Regions from separate parts of the Arthrobacter sp. UNCCL28 genome, predicted to be linked through region 2. Evidence: riboswitches for the same ligand, from Rfam matches in the RefSeq annotation. Region 2 holds a riboswitch; each other region holds the start of a gene.
The links. A riboswitch is a leader RNA that binds a small molecule or an ion and turns the genes downstream of it on or off. The one in region 2 is predicted to bind S-adenosylmethionine.
Positions count from the first base shown of each region.

Region 1: it holds a riboswitch for S-adenosylmethionine, as region 2 does, so the genes downstream of both, BLQ01_RS13875 (DUF1737 domain-containing protein) here and BLQ01_RS06355 (homoserine O-acetyltransferase MetX) in region 2, are expected to answer to the same signal.
Region 3: it holds a riboswitch for S-adenosylmethionine, as region 2 does, so the genes downstream of both, BLQ01_RS08280 (hypothetical protein) here and BLQ01_RS06355 (homoserine O-acetyltransferase MetX) in region 2, are expected to answer to the same signal.
Region 4: it holds a riboswitch for S-adenosylmethionine, as region 2 does, so the genes downstream of both, BLQ01_RS03545 (aminotransferase class V-fold PLP-dependent enzyme) here and BLQ01_RS06355 (homoserine O-acetyltransferase MetX) in region 2, are expected to answer to the same signal.

Region 1 covers NZ_FMWE01000004.1:326,334-332,215, reverse strand. Annotated here, with positions in the region: gene BLQ01_RS13890 (glutamate--cysteine ligase 2) at 1-601, shown strand, start outside; gene BLQ01_RS13885 (O-succinylhomoserine sulfhydrylase) at 699-1,907, opposite strand; gene BLQ01_RS13880 (rhodanese-like domain-containing protein) at 1,908-2,318, opposite strand; gene BLQ01_RS13875 (DUF1737 domain-containing protein) at 2,315-2,581, opposite strand; SAM riboswitch class IV at 2,595-2,707, opposite strand; gene BLQ01_RS13870 (NtaA/DmoA family FMN-dependent monooxygenase) at 2,873-4,201, shown strand; gene BLQ01_RS13865 (aromatic amino acid ammonia-lyase) at 4,201-5,823, shown strand; gene BLQ01_RS13860 (PLP-dependent cysteine synthase family protein) at 5,820-5,882, shown strand, end outside.
Region 2 covers NZ_FMWE01000002.1:360,324-366,205, reverse strand. Annotated here, with positions in the region: gene BLQ01_RS06375 (histidine phosphatase family protein) at 1-618, opposite strand, end outside; gene BLQ01_RS06370 (CPBP family intramembrane glutamic endopeptidase) at 642-1,415, shown strand; gene BLQ01_RS06365 (VOC family protein) at 1,558-2,196, opposite strand; gene BLQ01_RS06360 (bifunctional o-acetylhomoserine/o-acetylserine sulfhydrylase) at 2,399-3,739, shown strand; SAM riboswitch class IV at 3,925-4,041, shown strand; gene BLQ01_RS06355 (homoserine O-acetyltransferase MetX) at 4,057-5,178, shown strand; gene BLQ01_RS06350 (hypothetical protein) at 5,215-5,697, opposite strand; gene BLQ01_RS06345 (winged helix DNA-binding domain-containing protein) at 5,792-5,882, opposite strand, start outside.
Region 3 covers NZ_FMWE01000002.1:813,191-819,072, reverse strand. Annotated here, with positions in the region: gene BLQ01_RS08295 (matrixin family metalloprotease) at 1-145, opposite strand, end outside; gene BLQ01_RS08290 (VIT1/CCC1 transporter family protein) at 308-1,471, opposite strand; gene BLQ01_RS08285 (hypothetical protein) at 1,701-1,892, shown strand; gene BLQ01_RS08280 (hypothetical protein) at 1,889-2,206, opposite strand; SAM riboswitch class IV at 2,223-2,342, opposite strand; gene BLQ01_RS08275 (sodium:solute symporter family protein) at 2,616-4,151, opposite strand; gene BLQ01_RS08270 (helix-turn-helix domain-containing protein) at 4,418-4,993, shown strand; gene BLQ01_RS08265 (endonuclease domain-containing protein) at 5,086-5,882, opposite strand, start outside.
Region 4 covers NZ_FMWE01000001.1:786,857-792,738, reverse strand. Annotated here, with positions in the region: gene BLQ01_RS03555 (ribosome small subunit-dependent GTPase A) at 1-542, shown strand, start outside; gene hisN (histidinol-phosphatase) at 597-1,409, shown strand; SAM riboswitch class IV at 1,592-1,705, shown strand; gene BLQ01_RS03545 (aminotransferase class V-fold PLP-dependent enzyme) at 1,737-3,146, shown strand; gene BLQ01_RS03540 (class I SAM-dependent methyltransferase) at 3,350-4,174, shown strand; gene BLQ01_RS03535 (metal-dependent transcriptional regulator) at 4,184-4,897, shown strand; gene BLQ01_RS03530 (MFS transporter) at 4,948-5,882, opposite strand, start outside.

The sequences.
Region 1 (5,882 bases), on a different contig from region 2:
GCTGGATACGGGCGTGATCCTGGATGAAGGCATGATCTACTTCGATGCCCGCATCTCCCGCAACCATCCCACCGTGGAGGTCCGGGTAGCCGACGTCTGCCTCCGCGCCGAGGACGCGGCCTTGATTGCGGTGCTGGTGCGGGCATTGGTGGAGACGGCTTCCCTGGAAATGCTCGACGGCGTTGAGCCCACCCCGGTGCCCACGGCACTCCTGCGGATGGCAAGTTGGCAGGCCAGCAATGCCGGGCTGCGCGGAGATCTCCTGGATTTCGGTGATTTCCGGCCACGTCCGGCAGCGGAAGTGGTGTGGGCGTTGGTGGATTATGTGAGCCCGGTCCTGGATGACCAGGGCGAATTGGAACTGGTCAAGGCCGGCATCCAGGAGTTGCTGGATCGAGGCAATGGCGCCCACGAGCAGCGGGAAGCGGCGGTGCGCTTTACCAACAGGAGGCACGGCGGTCAGAGCCAGGCGGGTAGTCCGCCTACCGCGGAAGCCTTGGCCGCCGTCGTCGGGCATGCAGCGAAGGTGACGGTCCGCGGAACCTCTGCCGACGCGCACAAGGAGCCCGCGCCGACGCTGGCCAGGGTCAGGCGGCCCTAGGTCCGCAGGTTTCCCCGGTCTTCCGTGGACTTCGCCACCGTGCCGGCAGCGTTGACTGCTCCGGCACGGTGGGAAGGATGCTTCCCCGGCTGCAGGATCAGACCTGCTTGAGGGCCTTCTCCAGGTCCAGGATGAGGTCGTCCACGTCTTCCAGGCCGACCGACAAACGGACCACGCCGTCGCTGAGGCCGATCGCGGCCCGGCCCTCCGGTCCCATGGCCCGGTGGGTGGTGGTGGCCGGGTGGGTGATGAGTGACTTGGAGTCACCGAGGTTGTTGGAAATGTCCACCACGCGCAGCCCATCGAGCAAGGCGAACGCAGCCTCCTTGGCTGAGCGTCCGGCCGAAGGCGACAACTCGAACGTCAGCACCGTACCGCCGGCCTTCATCTGTTTCGCGGCAAGCTCGTACTGCGGGTGGGACTTCAGCAGCGGGTATTTGACCCAGCTGATGGCGGGTTGCTGCTCAAGCCACTCTGCGATCTTCAAAGCCGATGCCGAGCTGTGGTTTACCCGCAGGCCGATGGTCTCCAAACCCTTGGTCAGCACCCAGGCATTGAACGCGGACAGCGACGGGCCGGTGTGCCGCATTAGCTGCTTGACCGGGCCGTCGATGAACTCCTTGGTCCCCAGGATCGCGCCGCCCAGAACACGGCCCTGGCCGTCGATGTGCTTGGTCCCGGAGTACACAATCACGTCCGCGCCCAGCTCACCGCAGCGCTGCAGCAGGGGAGTGGCGAAGACATTGTCGACGACGACGGTCGCCCCGGCGGCATGCGCCAGTTCGCTGACGGCCGCGATGTCCACGATTTCCTGCATGGGGTTGGACGGCGACTCGAAGAAGACGGCGGTGGTCGGCTCCGAGAGGGCTTCACGCCATTGGTCCAGATCCGGGCCATCCACGAATACCGTCTCCACGCCCCAACGGGGCAGGATCTCATTGAGGATCACAAAGCAGGAACCGAACAAGGAACGGGCGGCCACCACGCGGTCGCCGGCAGCCAGCAAGGCACCCAAGGCGGTGAACACCGCGGACATGCCGGACGCCGTCGCAAAGCATGCCTCGGTTCCTTCGAGCAGCCGCAGCCGCTCCTGGAAGGTGGCCACGGACGGGTTGCCGTAGCGGGAGTAGACGAAGCGTTCGTCCTCGCCGGTGAAGGCACGTTCGGCCGCAGCGGCTGACTCATAGACAAAGCCGGAGTTCAGGAAAACCGGCTCGGACGTTTCCTGGAAATTGGTGCGGTCAAGACCACCGCGAACGGCCTGGGTGTCAGGGCTCCAGCCGGCGGCGTCGGGATTGAATGTCACTTACTCGGTCCCCAGGTTCGTCGGCAGGCCGCGGTTTTTCCAGCCGTTTACGGTGCGCTCGCCGTAGCGGTCCGGTTCGCCTTCAAAGCCTTCAAGGACGTTGTAGGCAGTGAAGCCGGCTTGCGTCGCGGCGATCGCAGCGGAGATGGAGCGCTGGCCGGAGCGGCAGATGAAGACGAGCTCCACGGCTTCGTCCTCGGGTGCCTGCTGCTGCAGGTCCTCGATGAAGCGGGAATTAGGGATGCCGCCGGCGAGGTTCCACTGGATGAAGAGGGGATCGTTCTCCGTGGCTTTGGTGTCCGGGATGCCGATGTGGGCCCATTCGCCCTCGGTGCGGACATCCACCAGGATGGCGCCTTGTTCAAGCTTGGCCCACGCGTCCTGTGGGGTCAGGTCACCTGCGTAGCTCATGCGTGGCCCTCGAATGCTTCTTCGTCGTCGTAGTTCTCAAGCTGGTCCACTGCGTTGGCCACGGCTGCGTCAGCGTTGGCGATCGCGGCGGGAAGGACAATTGCTTGGGCAACAATGACGGTGGTGCCGTTGAACGTTGCTGCCGGGCTGCCATGGAGCACATAGCCCTCGGCGAGTGCGCTATGGATACGCTCACAAAATTCACGGTTGTCCGGGCCTGTAATCAGGCGGTAGGAGAGTTTTTCTTCAGTGGGTTCAGGCATTGCTGGTGCTCCTCAGTCACGCTTGCAGTTCGAATTTGTCGATACGCCGAGTAGTCACCTGAGGCACCCCGCCGGAGAGAGGGTTGCCGACCAGCAAGTCAGGGCTTTGCGCTGGTACTCATTACTCAAGAAAAACGTAACATCGACCGGCCTTGGGCCGCACTTGCGTGCTGTTCTCCGGTCGTCATGTTGCGTAATCGGAGGCCTCCCGGGACCTCACCAAATGTGACGTCCCGGGAGCATAATTGACCCAGTACGACCCCCTGTAACTTCGCATGAAATCAGGTCGCGGTGAACGGACAGAGCAGTTCTACACTCAAGCCCATGCTGCACTTTGGATGGTTTGTAGGCCACGGATTCGGTGTCCAGGGGTGGGGGACGCCGGGCTACGGCCTGGGCTACGACTGGAAGAAACCCGCCCTGTACCAAGAGGCCGTCCGGGCGTTCGAACAATCCGGTTTGGACCTCTTCATCATTGAGGATTCCCTCACCGTGCCGGACACGTACGGCGGATCGGCGGAGGTCTCCCTGGCTCATGCCTCCTTCGCACCCAAGCATGATCCCCTGGCGCTGGTCCCGTATCTTCTGTCCGCCACCGAGCACCTGGGGATCGTCCCGACGGTCAGCGCGTCCTTTTATCCGCCCTTCACAGCTGCCCGGCTCCTGGCCACGCTGCAACACTTCTCGGAAGGGCAGCTGGGCTGGAACGTGGTGACGTCCGGCAGCGACCTCGCCGCGCAGAACTACGGGCTGGACCAGCAGATAGAACACGACCTCCGGTATGAAAAGGCGGAGGAATTCGTCGACGTCGTCAGGCGGCTCTGGCGGAGTTGGGAACCTGGCGCTGTGGTTGAGGATGTGGAAGCCGGCATGTTCGCGGACCACAGCAAAGTGCATCCGATCAACCACCACGGCGACTTCTTCAAGGTACGCGGTCCCCTGAACACGGCGCCTTTGCCTGAAGAACCCGTGTTGGTGCAGGCCGGGGCGTCACCGCGGGGGAAAGCGTTCGCAGGTGGCCATGCCGACGTAGCCATTGCCTTGGCCCGCGGCGTTGACGGTATGAAGGCCTACCGGGACTCCATCCGTGCCGAGGCCGCCAAGGCAGGCAGGAACCCCGACGACGTCAAGGTACTTTTCGTCCTGAAGCCCACCGTGGTTGGCTCTACCGCCGAGGCTGAGGACTTGCGGGCCCAGCGCCGCGAGCTCACCCAGCGGGACATCGACAGCCAGCTCAACTCCATTTCGTATCTTTCGGTGATCGACTTCAAACAATTCGACCTCGATGCTCCACTGCCGGAACTGAGTACCAACAGCAACCAGGGGACCTTGGAACACTTCGCCAAGGCGGCGCCTCCCGGTTCCACTTTGCGTGAGATCCTGCAGGCCCGGAGCGGCGGGGCAGGGGATTCGATCATCGGCACGGTGGGCCAGATTGCCGACTACCTTGAGTCCACCGGCTCCGAGGTGGGCGGCGACGGGTTCCTCTTTTCCGGTTTTGTGGATCCGGTGACGGTCCATGGCGTGCTGGATAAACTCACTCCCGAACTGCGGCGCCGTGGCCTGTTGAGGAAGAGTTACGGCAATGGTGGGTTCCGGCAGAACCTCCTGGACTTTTGATGGCCTCTGTTGAGCCCCGCACCCTTCATCTGGGGATGACGCCGATTTCCGCGCGGAGTGTTGCCCTGACGGCCGCTGAGTCCTCGTTCCACGTGAAACTCAATCAAGATGCGTTGACTCTGATGACCCGCTCACGGGATGTTCTGGAGCATGCGGCGGCCGCCGGACAGCGGGTTTACGGGCTCAACACTTTGCTTGGATCCGGCAGGGATACCGCTGTGGAGGAGAAGTCACTGCTGGCGTATCAAATCCAAGTCGTCAGGTATCACAACAGCGGCGTGGGCTCCTATCTGGACCGTCCCGCTGCCCGCGCTGTGATCCTGGCCCGGCTCATCGGGTTCAGCCGGGGAGGTTCCGGCGTGCGCCCGGAGACAGCCGCTTTCTATGGGGAGATGCTGAACCGTGGAGTCCTTCCCGCCATCCCGCGCGAAGGCTCGGTGGGTTCCTCGGACCTCACCCAGCTGGCCGCCGTCGCAGCCGTTGCCATTGGTGAGGGCCAAGCCTTCGACGCCGACGGCACTTTGATCCCCGGTGCCAAAGCGCTCGCCGACGCCGGCCTGCAGCCACTGGTCCTCGCGCCCGGCGAAGCGCTCGCCTTGGTCAGCGCCAACGCCTACTCCGTGGGCGTCGGAACCCTCGCCCTGGTGCGGTTGCAATATTTGGCCCGCCTGGCCGACGTCGCGCTTTCCCTCTCGCTGGAGACCATCGCCAGGTACGACGGCGGCGGGAACCTCAGTCCGTTCTCGTCGGCCATCCAAGCGGCCAAGGCGGTAAACGGCCAGGGTGATTCGGCGGCTGCAGTGCGCCACCTGATCAGTGGTGGCTGGATGGAAGATGTGCGTCCCGAGGTGTCGGTGCAGGATGCGTTGTCCTTCCGGGCCGCACCGCAGACGCACGGGGCGTTTCGATCCCTCGTGGCGCAGCTGGGTGCTGCGTTGGAGGTAGAGCTGAATGGTCGCGGCGACAATCCGTTGGTTGATGTCGAGTCCGGGCTCATGGTGTCCGGCGGGAACTTCCAGCCGATGCAACTGGCCCTTGCGTTCGAAGGCCTGCGGGTCGCGGTGGCACACGTGGGGATCTCCAGCGAGCGGCGCATCGCCAAGCTGTATCCGCCGCAACGGGCCATCCGGGCCAGGCACCTGCAGGCAGCATCGACTCAAGCCCCGTCTGCGAGGTCTGGACCCGGGGCCGGACTGGAGTCTGCCCCGGCTGCCGGGCTTGCCCAGGAGGAACTGCCCGGGCTGCTGTGGTACTCCGCGGCCGGGCTGTTGGCCGAACTCAAGTTCCTGGCCGCCCCGGCCACCCTCGGCGCACCAACCCTGTCTGCCGACGTCGAGGACCATTCAACGCTGGCCCCTTTGGCCCTGCAGCAACTCGAAAAGTCGGTGGAGGTGCTGGAAAAGCTGTTGGCAATCGAGGCATTGACGGCGTCCTATCTGCTGCTGGAAGCGGGAGCCGCGCAGGCGCTCGGGAAGGGGACAGCCGTCGTCGTGGGTCGACTCGCTGATGTGCTGGCCGACAGGCCGGCGGCGCCCGACCTCGTGGAACGGGCGCGGATTGCACTGCGGGACGCGACGGACCGAGTACTCCCGGAAACAGAGGAAGGGGCGGAGTTGCGGTGAACACAACAATTCGCAAACACGGAGTCCACTCGGCAACGGCTACCCCGGACGGGCTGGAC
Region 2 (5,882 bases):
GAACGGTAGATCGAGGCTGTACTGGCCGTCGTCGTCCCTCACCAGCGTACGCAACTCGGCGTTGTCCGGATTGTTGAGCGACTCGAAGTACTCCACCGTCCAATGGAACCAGCGCATGCAGAACAGGCGCATGGTCAACCCATGCGTGACCAGGAGGGTGTTGGGCGAATACGCAGGCTTTTGCCAGTGACGGTAGAGGGTCTCCATGAAGGACGACACGCGGTCGTAGACATCCGAGCCGGACTCACCCTCGCGGAACCGGTAGAAGAAGTGGCCGTAGAGGTTTCGGAGCTCCTTTTGGTCCTCGATGTCCCCGGCGATCTGGAAGTTGGCCCAGTCCTGCTCGCGAAGCCGGGGTTCCTCAATGACCCGTTCCATCAAGGGGCCAAGGTTCAACGCCTCCAGGGTTTGATACGCCCTCAAATACGGTGAGACGTAGACGCAGACCTGCTGCCCGTCGAGCTTGCGTCTAAGGTCCTCCCCGGCAACGCGTGCCTGCTCCACGCCGAGCTCCGTCAGGGGGATCCGGTAGTCCGGCACACGGTTGTAGATGGTGGTGTCGGCGTTCGCGGCCGACTGGCCATGCCGGATCATGAAAATTCTCGCTGGGGCGCCCATCCCACCAAGCATAGGGTGGGTACATGCTTCTTGCTTCCCGACGGCGATTACGCGCCGAAGTGCTGATTGTCCTGGGCTTGTCACTGGGCCAGTCGGCCGTGTATTCCGTGGTGCAACTCCTGGACAAGATGACGCGGGCTCCTTTGGCTGATGCCACGTCCACCCTGAACAGGTCCCAAAACACCCGCGAGTACTTTGACCTCACCTACCAGTTACTGGATATCATCTTCGCCCTCGTGCCGGTGGCCCTGGTGTTCTACTTCCTGTCCACCCACAGCCAGGGGAACCGCGACGGCGGCGCCGGCGGGGCTTTCGCCCGGCTGGGCTTCAACTTCGCCCGGCCCGGAAAGGACCTGCTGCACGGCGTGGGACTTGCTGCGCTGATCGGCATTCCCTCCCTGGGCCTCTATGCTGCCGGCCGGGCCCTGGGCATTACCACTGCGATCGTCCCCAGCGGCTTGGACGCCTACTGGTGGACCGTGCCCGTACTCATCCTCTCGGCCGTGCGGCACGGGATCGTCGAAGAAGTGATCGTGGTGGGGTACCTCATGGACCGCTTCGGCAAGTTTGGCTGGAGCGCGCCGGTGGCCATTGTGGTCAGCGCCGTCCTGCGGGGAAGCTACCACCTGTACCAGGGCTTTGGACCCTTTATCGGCAATGTGGTGATGGGCCTGGTGTTCGCCTGGATCTACACCAGGACCAACCGGGTGATGCCCTTGGTGATCGCCCATGCCCTGCTGGACATTGTGGCCTTTGTCGGCTTCAGTTTGTTCGGCAAGGCGATCGGGCTGGGGTAGGCAGGGCGCGTTAAAAGTATCCGGCCGCCATCGGTGGGTGACGTCATTGGCACCCGCTGATGGCGGCCGAAGTTTGTTCCAGGCCGACGTTTGTTCCGGGCAGGATCGACCGGCGGCGGGACTGGCCCGGGGGAGGGGGCTGTCAGATGGTGACGGCTCCTGAGGCGGTTTCGAAAGTTACGGACATGATTCCCGGAGTGCCATGCGGTGCCATCCATTGGACAGCAACGTCTTCAAGCGGCTTCTCCACCGCTTCTCCGAGCCATTCCGTGACGCGTTCCGCCGAGCCTGCAATGGTGAGGCTGGACATCTTGACGTCGCTCTCGTAGATCCTGGACGGGTGCAGTGAGGGGTCGCCCTCCCACTTGAGCAAGTACGGGACCTGGGGATCTGCGATCAAGCCCAGGATGCCGATCTGCTGCCACACCAGTTCCCGGCCGTCAGGGAACTTGCGGTTACCCGGAACGGCTGAGCGGCCAAGGCGGTCCTCGAACGGAGCCAGGTCGTCAACGGCGACGCACCAGCCCATCCAGCCACCACCGGCGGCCGAGCGGGCACGAACTGCCTGGCCAAAAGGTGCTTTGTCGGAAGCGGGGTGGTCCAGGACCTCCACCACTTCCAGGTACTTGTTATCCGCAAGGGGAATGATCATGTTCCGGGTACCGAAGCGCGGGTGCACTCCGCCCCGGACAGCGTCCACTCCCAGTGCCGCGGAAATTCGTTCGGTAGTGGCCAAAAGGCCATCTCGTTCACAGGCGTAAGAGACGTGATCCATGCGCATGGCTTCATCTTGGCACTTTGTGATCGGGGTCTCAGCTAAGTCAAGCCTAACTAAGGTGGGATGTGTATAAGTGCTAACGGGCGGCGTCATGGAGAGACGCTGAAAGACCGAAAGATTCCACCGGCGTCACAAAGCTGTCTTAGGCTCCGGACACTTCCTAGACTGGGGCCCAGCTCACATGCAGCACGTTTCCACAGAACCCATGCGCCACGAACAGGAGAACTCCATGTCCCAAGGATGGTCTTTCGAAACCCGCCAGATCCACGCAGGCCAGGAGCCCGACTCCGCAACGGGAGCAAGGGCGCTGCCGATCTACCAGACCACGTCCTTCGTGTTCCCCAGCGCCGAGAGCGCAGCCAACCGCTTTGCCCTGGCTGAGCTCGCACCCATCTACACCAGGATCGGCAACCCCACCCAGGATGCGGTGGAACAGAGGATCGCAAGCCTCGAAGGCGGTTTGGGTGCGCTCCTGCTGAGCTCGGGCCAGGCTGCGGAGACCTTCGCCATCCTCAACATCGCCGAGGCCGGAGACCACATCGTTGCAAGCCCCAGCTTGTACGGCGGCACCTACAACCTGCTGGCCCACACCCTGAAGAAGTTCGGCATCTCGGTGACGTTCGTCCAGGACCCGGACAACCTGGACCAGTGGCGCGATGCCGTGCAGCCGAACACCAAGCTCTTCTTTGGCGAGGTGGTGTCGAATCCGCGCCAGGACGTCCTGGACATCGAGGGAGTTGCCCGGACTGCCCACGAAGCCGGCGTGCCACTGATCGTAGACAACACGCTGTCCACGCCCTACCTCATCCGTCCCATTGAATGGGGCGCCGACGTCGTGGTCCACTCCGCCACCAAGTATCTCGGCGGCCACGGTTCTGCCATTGCCGGCGTGATTGTCGATTCCGGCAACTTCGATTTCGGTAAGGACCCGGAGCGCTACCCGGGCTTCAACACCCCGGACCCCAGCTACAACGGCCTTGTCTACGCGAGGGACCTGGGCAAGGACGGAGCATTGGGCGCCAACCTCTCCTACGTCCTGAAGGCCCGCGTCCAGTTGCTCCGCGATCTCGGCTCAGCTGTTTCACCGTTCAATGCCTTCCTGATTGCCCAAGGCCTTGAGACGCTGAGCCTGCGGGTGGAGCGCCATGTAGCCAACGCCAGCAAGGTGGCCGAGTGGCTGGAAGCCCACGACGACGTCGAATCGGTGGCCTATGCGGGCCTGCCGTCCAGCCCGTGGTATGACCGCGGCCGCAAATACGGTCCCCGGGGTACCGGGGCCATTGTGGCGTTCAACATCAAGGGCGGCGTTGAAGCCGGTAAGCGATTCGTGGACGCGCTGGAACTGCACTCGCATGTTGCCAACATCGGCGATGTCCGATCCCTGGTCATCCACCCGGCCTCCACCACGCACAGCCAGTTGACCGTGGAGCAGCAGGTCGCCGCGGGCGTGAACCCGGGGTTGGTGCGTTTGTCGGTGGGCATCGAGCACGTGGATGACATCATCGCAGACCTCGAGGCCGGATTCCGGGCTGCCAAGGGAGCCTGAACCCTCCGCTGAAGGCTGTCAGGCGGCTGTAGCCGCCTCAACCAAGGGGATGCCGTCCGGGCCGTCGATTATTCGCCGGACGGCATCCCACGGCGGTGATCGGTGAACGAAGCTGCCCAAAACCGTCACACTGTTGTCACATTCTTCGCCAGAACCGCCCTGCATTTCCTAGACTCTTCGTATTAGGTCATGAGTGCCAGCACACAGCCCCGGCTTGCTGGCCGGCAACCCTCCTCCGCGGTGGGGTGCCCCGGGTGAAGACCTGGCCTGTTCGCACGCAAGGCGACGGGCAAGCGCGAGGTTAAGGTGTCAAAGGAATGACCATTACTGCTACAGCCCTTCCAAAATCCGGAGAAGAAGACGGAACCGTCAAGTACGCCGGCATCGGGCCGTTGGAACTTGAAGCCGGCGGGTTCCTTCCCGACGTCGTCCTGGCTTACGAGACCTGGGGCCAGTTGAATGCAGATGCCTCCAACGCCGTCCTGATCCAGCACGCCCTCACGGGCAGCACCCACGTGGCACGGGGAGCCACGGACGAGGAAGGCTGGTGGGAGCAATTGGTGGGCCCCGGAGCCACCATCGATACCAACAGGTTCTTCGTGGTCTCCATCAACATCGTGGGCGGCTGCTACGGAAGCACGGGACCGTCGTCGGAGGCACCCGATGGCCGCCCCTGGGGCTCCCGGTTTCCGTTGGTCACCTTGCGCGACAGCACAGTGGCAGAAGGGCGCCTCGCCGATGCCTTGGGAATCGACTCCTGGCACGCCGTCCTGGGTGGATCCATGGGCGGTGCCCGCGCCCTGGAATGGGCTGTGACCTACCCGGAACGCGTCAAACGCTGCGCCGTGATTTCCGTAGGCGCCTACAGCACGGCCGAGCAGATCGCCTTCGCGCAGGCCCAAACACTGGCCATCCGCCAGGACCCCAACTTCAACAACGGCGACTACTACGCAGGCAAGGCCCCTGAACACGGGCTGGCCTTGGCCCGGCGAATCGCCCACATCACTTACCGCTCGGCGCTGGAACTGGATTTCCGCTTCGGCCGGGAAGCCCAGCACCAGGAGACACCCCTGGCCGCCGCGGTGCTCGGTGAGCGTGGCAGGTATCAGGTGGAAAGCTACCTGGACCACCAGGGGACAAAGCTCGTCCACCGCTTTGATGCCAACAGCTACATCGCCATCACAGAAGCCCTGATGTCCCACGACGTCGCACGCGGCCGGGGATCCCTGGAGTCAGCTTTGTCGCGGACCACGGCGAAGTTTTTCGTGGCCGCGGTCGATAGCGACAGGCTGTATTTTCCCGCTCAATCCCAGGAGTTGGCAGCCGCGCTCCCTGGTAGGGTTCCGGTCCACGTTATTGAGGCACCGATCGGCCACGACGGTTTCCTCACGGAGATTGGGCAGCTCGCTCCGCAGCTTCGGGAAGCCTTCTTCGCCTGAGCTGCCGGCTGCCGCGGGCTGGGTCGGCCGTAAGCCTCAGCCGTTCATGATCTCGCCGCGCTGCTTCATGTAATCCTCCATGGCGATCTCTCCGTTGCTGAACTTCGCGTCCAGCTCAGCCAATTTGCGGGCACGGTAGCCTTGCGGCTCCGATCCGCCGGTTGACGGAAACGGCGCGGGGGATGAAGTGCTCGACGGCGACCCGGACTGCGGTGACGTCTCCGCCGGGCGGATGACGGTCGGCTCGGACGGATGGCCGGGGTAGTTCCGCTGCGGGTAACTTTCCGGTGGGTACGGCTGGCCGGGGTAGTTCTGCTGCGGGTGACTTTCCGCGGGGTAGGGCTGGCCGGGGTAGTTCTGCTGCGGTGGGTAGCCCGGACCGGGCAGGTTCTGCGGTGGGTAGCCGGGGTCGCGGAACGTTCCTTGCTGGATCCGGCGGCCTCGGGAGCGGTTGTACATGCGGATCCCGAGCGGAATCAGCCACGAGCAGACGATGATCCAGAAGATCAGATTGTTCACAGTGCAGGCCTCCTAGGTCTCCTTCCAGCTTAGTCCTGCCATCCAGCATGGACTTTGCCCAAGGGAACCGAGCAGTCCGGAGGCGCTGGCACTTTCACACGAGCGTGGCTTCCATGCCCAGGAACCGGCCGTACCTTTCCACTTCGGCCTCTAAGGCCTCCTGCTCCGCCGCGGTTGTCGCCCGG
Region 3 (5,882 bases), 450 kb from region 2:
CTTCCGCGCGTGCGGGCGCGGCCTGTTTTTGCGCGCCCGGCGCTGCTCCAGGGACGCTCAAACCCGGGAAAAGGGCCGTGATCCGTGGGTCGCCATGCAAGTAGCCGCTGACCAGCACTGCCACTACAGCGGCAACTGCGGCCATGAGCACACCCCGCAGAATGCGCCACACTGTACCGGCACGCCGGTGTCTGGGCGCACGCGTTTCCCGCTCTGAGTCCACGGTTCTCCATTCCTCACGCCCTGGTCACGCGGGGCAGCGCGGAGGACGAACCAACATTACGGGCTGCGGGGGGAGCCGTCCAAACTAGACGATGGTGGCGCCGAACACCAGGCCCAGCCCGTAGGTGGCGGCAGCTGCTCCCAACCCGATCGCGAGCTGGCGCAGGCCGCGGCTCAGCGGCGAGGTTCCGGACAGCAAGCCCACGACGGCGCCGGTCGCCAGAAGCGCGACGCCCACCAAAGCGCCGGCCACTACCAAGGCGGCGAAGCCGGTCATCCCAAAAATGAAAGGCAGGATGGGAACGATGGCGCCGGAGGCGAAGAAGCAGAAACTGGACATTGCCGCGCCCCACGCCGAGCCAACGGATTCGTGCTCATCGGTGGCAGGCTTCTCAGGCTGCAAGGAAAGGCTGGGATCGCAATCGCAGCTGAACAAGCCCATGCGCTCCGCGGCCCGGTGCTCTGCGGCCTCACGCGTCATTCCGCGGGCTAGGTAGACCAGGACCAATTCGTTGTGCTCGATGTCCAGGGACGGTGCGGCCGTGAGGGTGGCTTGCGTTGGCAACGTAGCGTTGAGTAGTTCGCGCTGGGAGCGGACCGAGACGTACTCCCCGGCGCCCATGGACAACGCGCCAGCCAATAGGCCTGCCACTCCGCTCATCAGCACCACGGGACTGGGCACACCTGTTGCGGCCATGCCCATGACCAGCGAAAGGTTGCTCACCAAACCGTCGTTGGCACCGAAGACCGCGGCCCGGAAAGTTCCGGAGAGCCTGTTCCGTCCACGCGTTGCCAGGCCACGGACAACTTCCTCGTGGATCTGCTCGTCAGCCACCATGGCAGGAGTTGCTGCGGGTTCGGTGCCGTAAGGGGAGCGGCCCTCTGCGCGCTGGGCCAGGGCGAGTACGAAGACTGATCCGAAGTTGCGGGCCAGGAAGCCCAGGAACTGGCTCCGGGCAGATGCTGCCTTGGGCATTCCGGCGTGCTCGCCCAGGAGCTTGAGCCAGTGGGCCTCGTGGCGGCCTTCGGCCTCTGCCAGAGCCAGCAGGATTTGGCGCTCTTCTCCATCGCGTCGCTGGGCGAGTTCGCGGTAGACGGCGGCTTCGGCCCGCTCGTCGGCCAGGTACTGCCGCCAGCGGCGGATGTCCGAGGACGTGGGATGCTGCGAGGCGTTGCCGGGGTCTGCTGTTTCGGGGGCGGGGTCCGGAGCGGGGCTCGACGAACCGTGGGATTCCTGGTGCTTTTGCACTTTTTCTCCTGTGCTGGGTGGGGTAGTTGCGGCCCCATTGCACGCCCCACTGTACCGCGTATTTGCGCGGTTTTTTGGCCGGTATTCCTCAATCGGAATGTTCGGCGCACCGTAATTTTGGGCCCTTGACCCTCGCCTGCGCCGGTGCTCAGATGGAAGGACAGGGGCGGGGCCCACCCCGCACACGGTCACCAGGGCTTTGAGCGGCCCGCGAGACGGAGGTTGCACCATGGACACCACCGAATCACACGCCAACCACCCGGAACGGACCACCATTGAGTCCGACCCGGCCTACGATTACGCCGAAGATCAGCCAGTGGACGAGCCCTGGGTAGAGGAAGTAGACGCCCCGGAGGACGACGAACGCGTGGTTCCCCTGGACGAGTCTGAAGAATTCCGTGAGGAAGACGAGGAGATCTAGGACGGGTCCTGGTCGGTGAGGGTGTAGTGCTGCTGCGCACCCGCCCGTTGGCCGACGGCGGCAACAGTCACCGTGAGGGTCCTGGTCGGCCCGCACCAGCGGGTGGGCCTGACGGCCCGGGCCAACGCCCCCGCGATCAGGTGCGGTTGGGGATGGCGGAACTTCGCCGTTCCGGCTTTTGCCACGATCGTCACCGTGCCGAGGAAGAGATCGACGGCGGGAATCACCGCGACCGTCGAGGCAACGGGGGCCGTGGGCTTGGAAATTGCCGGGTCTGATGAGTCGGCCGGGGTGGTAGCGCCTTGGTACGGCAAGGGACTTCTCCTTGGGGGAGTGCTCTTGCCCGCTCGGTTGTCTCTGGTCCGGGACGGGCCGCTTCCTCATCCGAACCACCCGTGAACATGGGGTTGGTGTGTGGCCAGTCGGAGCTTGGCACCACATCTCTTGAAGCTGGGACAACCCTACCGCACAGCACCCACCCCTCCCTCCTTCCCGTTGTGAGGCCTGCTTTGCGGGCTTTGGCGAGGTTTTAGGGAGCAAAGCGGGCCACCCAACGCCCTCTTCCTTCCCGTTGTGAGGCCTGCTCTGCGGGCTTTGGCGAGGTTTTAGGGAGCAAAGCGGGCCACGCAACGCCCTCTTCCCCGGGGAAAAACAACGGCGGCGCTTCCCCGAAAAGGGGAGGCGCCGCCGTCGAACTTTGTTGTTGGGGTATTGCGTGGGGTCCTACTTGTGGCTGCTGACCGGGTGGGCCTCAGGGGGAAGTTCCTCAGAGACGGCCCCGGCAACGCGCTTGTCCCAGGCCTCACGGACTGCGGGGTCGGTGGGCGGGGTGAGCAGCGAAATCACCACGTAGGCGATGAACGAGGCGGCGAGACCGTAGTAGATCGGCTCGTTGGCGTAGACGCCGTCCGCACTCGGAATGATACCGACGGCGAAGAGGATCAGCAGGGCAAGCGTCAGCACCGAGCCAACTGCCATGGACCACGCGGCGGCGATGCCCGTACCGCGCTTCCACACCAGGCCGCCGAGGATTGCCACGAGGAGGCCGCCGACCAGGATGTCGTAAGCGATGGTGAGGGCAACCACCACGTCCTGTGCGGCCATGGAGATCAGTACGGCCACAACACCGAGTCCAAGGACCCAGTAGCGGTTGGCCTTGACGTCGTGCTCGGGGTTCTCGCTGTCATCGGTGTTGATGGTCTTGCCGAACCAGCTGGCCACGAACGGAACTACGTCGGCGCGTGCAACCGTTGCTGCTGCAATCAACGCTCCGGAAGCGGTGGACATCATGGCGGCAACAGCTGCTGCCATCACCAGGCCGCCGATACCGACGGGCAGGATGTGCGTTGCAACCTCTGCGTAGACAACGTCCTTGCCGAGGTTTGCGACGTCGATATCCGGGAGGGCTACACGGGCAGCCAGGCCGATCAGTGCACCTGCGATGCCGTAGAGGATGCAGTAAACACCGGCGGTGGCGCCGCCCCAGCGTGCAACGGTGGGGGTCTTGGCAGTGAACACACGCTGCCAGATGTCCTGGCCGATCAGCAGGCCCAGGGTGTAGACCACAAAGTACGTGATGATGGTCTGGGTGCCGATGCCGTCGATCTGGAAGAAGCTGTCCTCAAGCCGTGAACGGATGCCATCCATGCCACCGGCTGCGTTCATGACGAACGGGAGCATGAGGAAGAAGATGCCTACGGTCTTGATGATGAACTGCACTTGGTCGGCCAGGGTAATGGACCACATGCCGCCGATGGTGGAGTAGACCAGGACGATCGCGCCGCCGACTGCGATCGCCAGCCAGCGTTCCCAATCGAAGAGGACCACGAAGATGGTGGCGTAGGCGCCGGTGGAGGTTGCGCAGAGCATGAGTGTGTAGGCCAGCATGACGATGCCGGAGGTCTGTGTTGCCCTGCTGCCGTAGCGCAGGCTCAGCATCTGGGAGACCGTGTAGATCTTCAGGCGCTGGATGGTGCCGGCGAACAGCAGGCTGAGCAGCAGGACGCCCGAGCCAATGGCTACGACCAGCCACATGCCGGAGATGCCGAACTTGTAGCCGAGGCCTACGCCGCCCACGGTGGATGCGCCACCGAGGACCACTGCGGCCATGGTTCCTGTGTAAAGGAAGGGGCCCAGGCGGCGGCCGGCCACCAGGAAGTCGCTGTTGTTCTTGGTGCGGGACTTGCCCCACCAGCCGAATGCCAGCATGGCAAGCAGGTACACCACCACGATTGCGATGTTAATAGCCGAAGATTCCATGAACGGTCCTTGGAGCTGATGCACGGAGGTTGGGGTTTTCGACGATACTCCTGCGAAGCGTCGAAGTCTCTGTGCTGACGATTGGAGATTGGGGAGGTGTTGTGTGCCTCACAGACAACACTTGTTGCCTCTGAGGATATGTTGTGATCGGAGTAACAGTCAAGATGCTTTGGTCATGGTTACGCGGATTCTGGCCTTGTTGGCCCGTCTCCCGGCTACTATTGCTCCAATGACAGGGCCACATGACAGGCCTGAAAGGTTCGTGAATGAAGGCTCTCCCCGTTGAACCGAGCAATGTACCCGTTGCCATCGGTTCCAGAATCCGCGCAGCCCGGCAGGCGCAGCGACTCACCATCGAGCAAGTGGCGGACGCTACCGGGCTGACCAAGGGCTTCCTCAGCCGAGTGGAGCGCGATCTGACATCGCCGTCGGTCGCTTCCCTGGTCACCCTGTGCCAGGTGTTGTCGGTCTCGGTTGGCGACTTGTTCGCCGCCCCGGAAACGCACCTGACCAAGCGCGACGACGGCCCCCGCATCTCCCTGGGTGGCCAAGGCATCGTGGAGCGGTTGCTGACGGCACGTTCGGAGCGCCGCCTCCAGATTCTGCAGGCCACCATCGAACCTCGGGGCCGTGGGGAAAACGAGCTCTACGCCGTGGATTGCGATGTGGATGTCCTGCATGTGGTCAAAGGCCGCATCAAGCTGATTCTGACCAACGAGGAGTACGACCTCGAAGAAGGGGACACGCTCTCCTTCCCCGGCCGTGAACCCCACACGTGGATCAACCCCACGGACGAGACCGTCGAGGTGCTCTGGGTCCTGGTGCCAGCGGCGAGCCGCTAGTTCCTTCGAGCCACGGCGCTCCTTCCCGGATACCCCGAATTTTCGGAGCTGTGGTTCTCCTTGCCCTTGCCACTGCCGGGGGTAGGTTCGATTCAGCTGCTGACGAACCGGGGAGGAACGTCGCGAAGCCTTTCCAAGACTGCCCGGATTTCCGCAATAACCCGGTCCGGTTCGTACCAGATTGCCTCCGGCGGATAGCGAAGGACAGAGAATCCCTTGAGTGTGGACGCGTTGTTCCGGAACAGGTCCCGGCGCAGGGAAGCCCGGTCCGCATGGAAAGCGAAGCCGTCCACCTCCACAATGAGCATTCCTTCGATCAGGAAGTCCACGCGGCCGATGCCTGGGAGTTGCACCTGGGCGTCATAGCCAATCCCGTGGGCTTTGAACAGGTACTGGGCGTCAACTTCCACGATGGATTCGGCCCGCAGATCGAGTTCTTGAAGGATCACCAGAGCCGGCCGCGACTTGTCTGCAGAGAGTTCCTCCCGCAGCAGGGCCAAGGGCACTCCGTGAAGCCGAACAGCCGAAACCGCCATTGCTGCTGCGGCGTTGGGCTCGAGGCATCCGAGCGAGTGAATCACGGCATCCTCCACGCCCGCGACGGGAAGTGTTGGATCGCCGTCGAACCTCACGGTCCGGTGCCGCACGAAACCTGATCCATGGCCGTGGTTACACGCCAAGTGGTGCCGTTCGGGCGGCCTCCTGAGCCACAGACCGTAGTGGCCGGCGGCGCTCGCGCACGTCACTTTGGCGTTGTTCCGGATCGCCGCGGCAAATTCCGCCCTGCAGCCCTTGAGCATGAAGACGCCACGGCGCGGTTGCCCGGCTCCCTGCGTGGGCAGCCGGGCAACGTCCGTACGAGAGTAGCCTGCGGCCAGGAGTTGCCCGG
Region 4 (5,882 bases), on a different contig from region 2:
CCGAAGCAGGCGGCATCGACGCCCGATCCGACGACGGCCTCTCGGCCCGGCTGGACAGGGATGCCGTAGCGCAGCTGCGCTCCCACCTCGGCGGAAAAGTCACCGTGATGCTCGGCCATTCAGGCGTCGGCAAGTCCACCATGGTCAATGCCCTGACGGGGGCAGAGCGGGCCACCGGCGGCGTCAATGCCGTCACAGGCCGTGGCCGGCATACTTCCTCCTCCGCCTTGGCCCTGAAACTATCCGACGCCCCGGCCGGCAGCTGGATCATCGACACTCCCGGCATCAGGTCCTTCGGCCTTGCCCACGTGGATCCGGACCGGATTCTGCATTCCTTCCCGGATCTCGAGCCTGGAACCGAGGCTTGCGAACGGGGCTGCAAGCACGATGCCACCGCCATCAACTGTGGACTGGATTCATGGGTGAACGAGGGCCATGCCGGACCGTCGGGTGTGGCGCGGTTGGCTTCGCTGCGCCGGCTGCTGGGTGCGGACCCACGGTTGGAAGCAAAAGAGACCAAGGAACTGGGCACCGTCAACTGATCGTTTGGGGCTTCACCTCCCCCCGCAGCGAATGTTTCAGGATAGTTTGGTGGCATGACCCATCCCGTTTCCACCTACAACGATGACCTGCGCCTTGCCCACGTCCTCGCTGATTCCGTCGATGCCCAAACCATGGATCGCTTCAAGGCTTTGGACCTCAAGATCGAAACCAAGCCCGACCTCACCCCTGTCACTGACGCTGACAAAGCGGCCGAGGAAGCCATCCGGGGTCAACTCTCGCGTTCGCGTCCCCGCGATGCAGTCCTGGGTGAGGAATTTGGCAGCACCGGACATGGCTCGCGCCGTTGGATCATTGATCCCATCGATGGCACCAAGAACTTTGTCCGGGGTGTACCGGTGTGGGCTACGTTGATCGCGTTGGTTGATGAGGGAGAACCGGTTGTGGGTGTTGTCAGCGCCCCCGCCTTGGGCAAGCGCTGGTGGGCCGCCAAGGACATGGGTGCCTACATGGGCCGGTCCCTGGCTGCGGCCACGCGGTTGAAGGTCTCCAACGTCACCCAGCTCTCCGATGCCTCGTTGTCGTACTCGAGCCTGTCCGGTTGGAAGGAACGCGGCAACCTGGACGAGTTCCTTGGACTGACGGAGGACGTCTGGCGAACCCGCGCCTACGGTGACTTTTGGTCCTACTGCCTCGTCGCCGAGGGTGCCGTGGACATCGCCTGCGAGCCCGAACTGAACCTCTACGACATGGCGGCCCTCGTCCCGATCGTGACTGAGGCCGGTGGCCGCTTTACCTCCCTTGAAGGCGAGGACGGCCCTTTCGGCGGCAACGCACTGGCGACCAATTCAATCCTGCACTCAGAGGTACTCAAGCGTCTCAACCCAGGTTTGGACGATCTCCTCTAGTTCCAGTCCGCTGGCAACGTTTAGGTCCTTTCAGCGAATATTCGACGGCGGATGCCCCCTTTGGTGGGCGTCTGCCGTTTTTTCTTCGCCAAAGATCCGTTTTACAAGCCTGACGTAACAAAGTGCTTAACATTGCGCAGCGACTTTGGAGGGCCGCTGGAGGTGCCCTAACCTTTTTTACAGGTCACGAGTGCCAGTGCTAAACCCCGGTTTGCTGGCCGGCAACCCTCCATTCGCGGTGGGGTGCCCCGGGTGACGACCCGGCCGGTCCGGAACGGATGCGGCAAGCGCGGATCCCCTATGGGGGTCCCTCTTGAATGAGGTCCCATGAGTACTGTCACGTTCGATGCCAACGCCATTCCTTCCTTTGTCGAAGAAGCCCCGTCACCGGCAGCTGCTGCAATCCGCCCGCTCGCCGCGGTCACAGGCGCCGAGCTGCAGGCCCCGCTGATCCAAGGCGGCCACGTTCGTTACGCCAACCTGGACTATGGAGCATCGGCTCCGGCACTGACCATCGTCTCGGCATATCTCAACGAGGTCCTGCCTTACTACGCCAGCGTGCACCGCGGCGCTGGGTATGCTTCACAGATCAGTACCTCGGTCTATGAGAACTCGCGGAACATCGTGCGCGACTTCGTGGGTGGGCGCCCGGACGATTCCGTCATTTTTACACGGAACACCACCGATTCCCTGAACCTTTTGGCCGACTGCCTTCCGCAGACCGATGGCCGGTTCTCCGGCGAAGTCCTCTACCTGGACATTGAACACCACGCCAACCTGCTCCCCTGGCAAGGCGTCCCGCACCGCAGCGTGGTCGCGGCCTCCACGCTGGCCGCGACGCTGGACAAGCTCCGCGCCGAGTTGGCGCAGGGCGGGGTCAGCCTCCTCGCAGTCACCGGTGCCTCGAACGTCACCGGTGAGATCCTCCCGATAGCCGAACTCGCTTCTCTGGCACATGAGTACGGCGCCAGGATCGTGGTGGATGCAGCCCAGCTGGCGCCCCACCGCAGGATCAACATCACCGAAGCCGACGTCGACTACATCGTTTTCTCGGGCCACAAGTTGTACGCGCCCTTCGGTGCCGGTGTAGTGGTGGGCCGTCCGGACTGGCTCGACGCCGGCACCCCGCACCTGGCCGGTGGAGGCGCCGTCCGTGAAGCCCGACTGGACTCCGTCAGTTGGGCCACCGGACCCGCCCGTCACGAGGGCGGCTCCCCCAACGTGCTCGGCGCCGCAACCCTTGCACGGGCGACGCAGGTCCTCGCCGGACTGGACCAGGAGGCCTGGCACTCCCACGAGGCCGCCATCCGCTCCTACCTGGTGGACGGTCTTGAGGCCATTGACGGAGTGACGGTCCACCGGATCTTCTCCGACTCCGTGGACACCATTGGCGTCGTCAACTTCTCCGTGGAAGGATTCGACGCCGGTTTGGTCGCCGCTTATCTGGCCGCCGAGCACGGCGTTGGCCTCCGGGACGGCCGCTTCTGCGCCCACCCGTTGCTCAAGCGCCTGGGCCTTCCCTCGGGATCCCTGCGTGCAAGCTTTGGCGTTGGCTCCCGGTTGGAGGACGCCACAAGGCTGCTGGCGGGCATCGAGAGCCTTAAGGACAACGGACTTGGCTGGGACTACGTGGTGGACGAAGGCCGCTGGGTACCTGCCAATGACCACCGGACCTACCCGGAGTGGGCTCCCAATACTCCTGGCACAGCAGGCGCCGCTCCCTGCACCGTGGACTAAAGCGTCCTCGCCGACCAAGTCATCACCGTCGACTACAGCGCCACCGCGGACCAAGACATCACCGCCGACTAAGACATCACCGTGGGGCAAGCCGCTCCATCGGGACCGGTGGGCTTCCCGGACGCGAGGCATCAGATCGTGTCCGCTGCGGTAAATTCGTAGGGTACCTTTTTGGCGAGCCTGTGAAGGAGTCTTTGGTGGCGATACGTTCTACGGCTGCCTCGAACGGGCGGCCCGCCATTCCCGCACCGGCCGGACCACGTGGACCCAAGCTTCATGCCCACCGCCGCCATGAATTCGGCCAAAGCTTCCAGGATGGCGGAGAGCACTACGACCGCGTACGGCCCGGGTATCCCCTGGACTCCGTCGAGTGGCTGGTTCCCGAAGGAGCCGGGACAGCCGCAGACATCGGAGCGGGGACGGGCAAGTTCACGGCACTGCTCGTGGAGCGCGGACTGGACGTTGCCGCCGTCGATCCTTCCACCGACATGCTGGACCAGCTGCGGAAGTCCCACCCCAACGTCGTCGCGTTGGAGGGAACTGCCGAGTCAACCGGACTGGCGGACTCAGCATTCGACGTCGTCAGTGTCGCCCAGGCCTGGCACTGGTGCGAACCGCTCGCAGCGAGTACGGAAATTGCCCGGATCCTGAGGCCGCATGGAATGTTGGGCCTGATCTGGAACCAGTTGGATACCGAGGTCCCCTGGGTTCATCGGCTCTCGCGCATCATGCATGCAGGCGATGTCCACAAGCCTGGCTTCCGGCCAGTCGTCGGCCCGGAGTTCACCGGCCTGGAAAGTCACTTCACCTGGTGGGAGGACGCCTTGACGCCGAACGACATCATGGAGTTGACCAAATCCCGGAGCTACTACCTCCGGGCCAACGATGCCACCAGGGCCAAAGTGATGGGGAACCTGGAATGGTACCTCTACGAGCACCTCGGATACGTGGCCGAAGAGACCATCAAGGTGCCGTACGTGACCCAGACGTGGCGTGCATCCAGGAACTCCGGACCCCTTCCACGGTAGGCTTGGGATGTGAAGACCAGTACGCCCTCCTCCTCGATCGAGGACTACGTCAAGGTCATCTACTCCTATACGGAGTGGCAAGACAAGCCGATTACCTCCTCCCAGCTTGCCCAGCGCCTTGGTGTGGCCAATTCGTCCGTGTCCGAAATGGTCCGGAAGCTCAAGGACCAGGGCCTGGTGGACCACCAACCGTACAGTGCCATCCGCCTGACCCCTGCCGGCATGCGGCTTGCACTGGCCATGGTGCGCCGCCACCGCCTCATCGAGACCTACCTGGTGGAAGAACTCGGGTACAGCTGGGACGAGGTCCATGACGAAGCCGAGATGCTGGAGCATGCGGTTTCGGACACCTTCATTGAGCGCATGTCCGCCAAATTGGGCCATCCCGTCCGGGATCCGCACGGAGATCCCATCCCGTCGGCAGACGGTTCGGTTGATCTTCCGCACGCTTACCGCATGATCGAGCTCGACCAAGGCCATTCGGGCCGTATCACCCGGATCAGCGATGAGAACCCTGAACTCCTCAGGTACCTCGCTGCCGAAGACATTGCACTGGACGCCCCGGTCGAAGTGATGGGACGCAAACCGTTCGGGGGTGCCTTGGTGGTGCGGATCGGATCCGGGGTCAAGGGCCGTGAATTCGATCTCGCCGACGAAGTGGCCTCGGCGCTGTGGGTTCAAAGCGCCGGGGTTCACGAAGGCTGCGTCCTCCAGGGCCGCTGACCCGAGCATGGCCTGACACTGGCGTGGCCCGACCCGGGCACTCCGGAAGGTCAGTCGCGCTGCCCGGCCGCTTCGTCGTCGTCGGGTGCTGCCACCGGTTCCCCCTCATCAGCGGGCGCGGTGACCCTGGCAGGGTTTCGAATTCCGACGGCGGACGCCACCGCCCCGGTCAGGAACAGTGCCGCTGTGACCAACAGCGCGTTGTACAAGCCCTCCCGGCTGAAGACCGGTCCTACTATCAGCCCGGCAAAGGCGATGGTGATCAACCCGGCGATGCGGGCTACCGCGTTATTTACTGCCGAACCTATGCCCGCTTCCGCCGGCGGGACTGCACCAAGGATCGCGGCCGTCAGCGGCGCCACCAGGGTGGCCAGGCCAAGTCCGAAAACGATCTGCCCGGGCAGTACCTGGGTCCAGTAGTTCAAAGGCTCCTGGATGGACAGGGACATCAGGAAACCCACACCACACAGCAAAGGTCCTGCTGTCATGAACCAACGGGGACCGTACTTGCCGGCCAGTCCGCCAAAATAGGATGCCCCGATCATCAGGATGACCGTGCCCGGGAGCAGCGCCATCCCCGCAACCGTAGCGGCCATTCCTCCTACCTGCTGAAGGTAGATACCCAGCACAAAGAACCCCAGCGAAATTCCGCCGTAGATGGCAAGCGTTGCAAGGTTGCCCCAGCCAAAATTGCGGATCGCGAACAACCTTAGCGGCAGCATCGGCTCATCTGTCCTGGCTTCATGGAACAGGAACAAGGCCATGGCCACGATGCCTACAGCCAGGGGTACCCACACCTGGGCACTGCCCCAACCCATCCGGCCTTGCTCGATAAACGCAAACACCGGACCACCAAGGCCCACCATGGCCAGGAAGGCCCCGAGGTAGTCGATGCGTTTGCTCTTGTCCCTCGCTGCATCGGATGCTCGGAGGCCGGCAAGCATGGGCCAGATCGCAATGGCGGGGATGACATTGATGAAGAAGA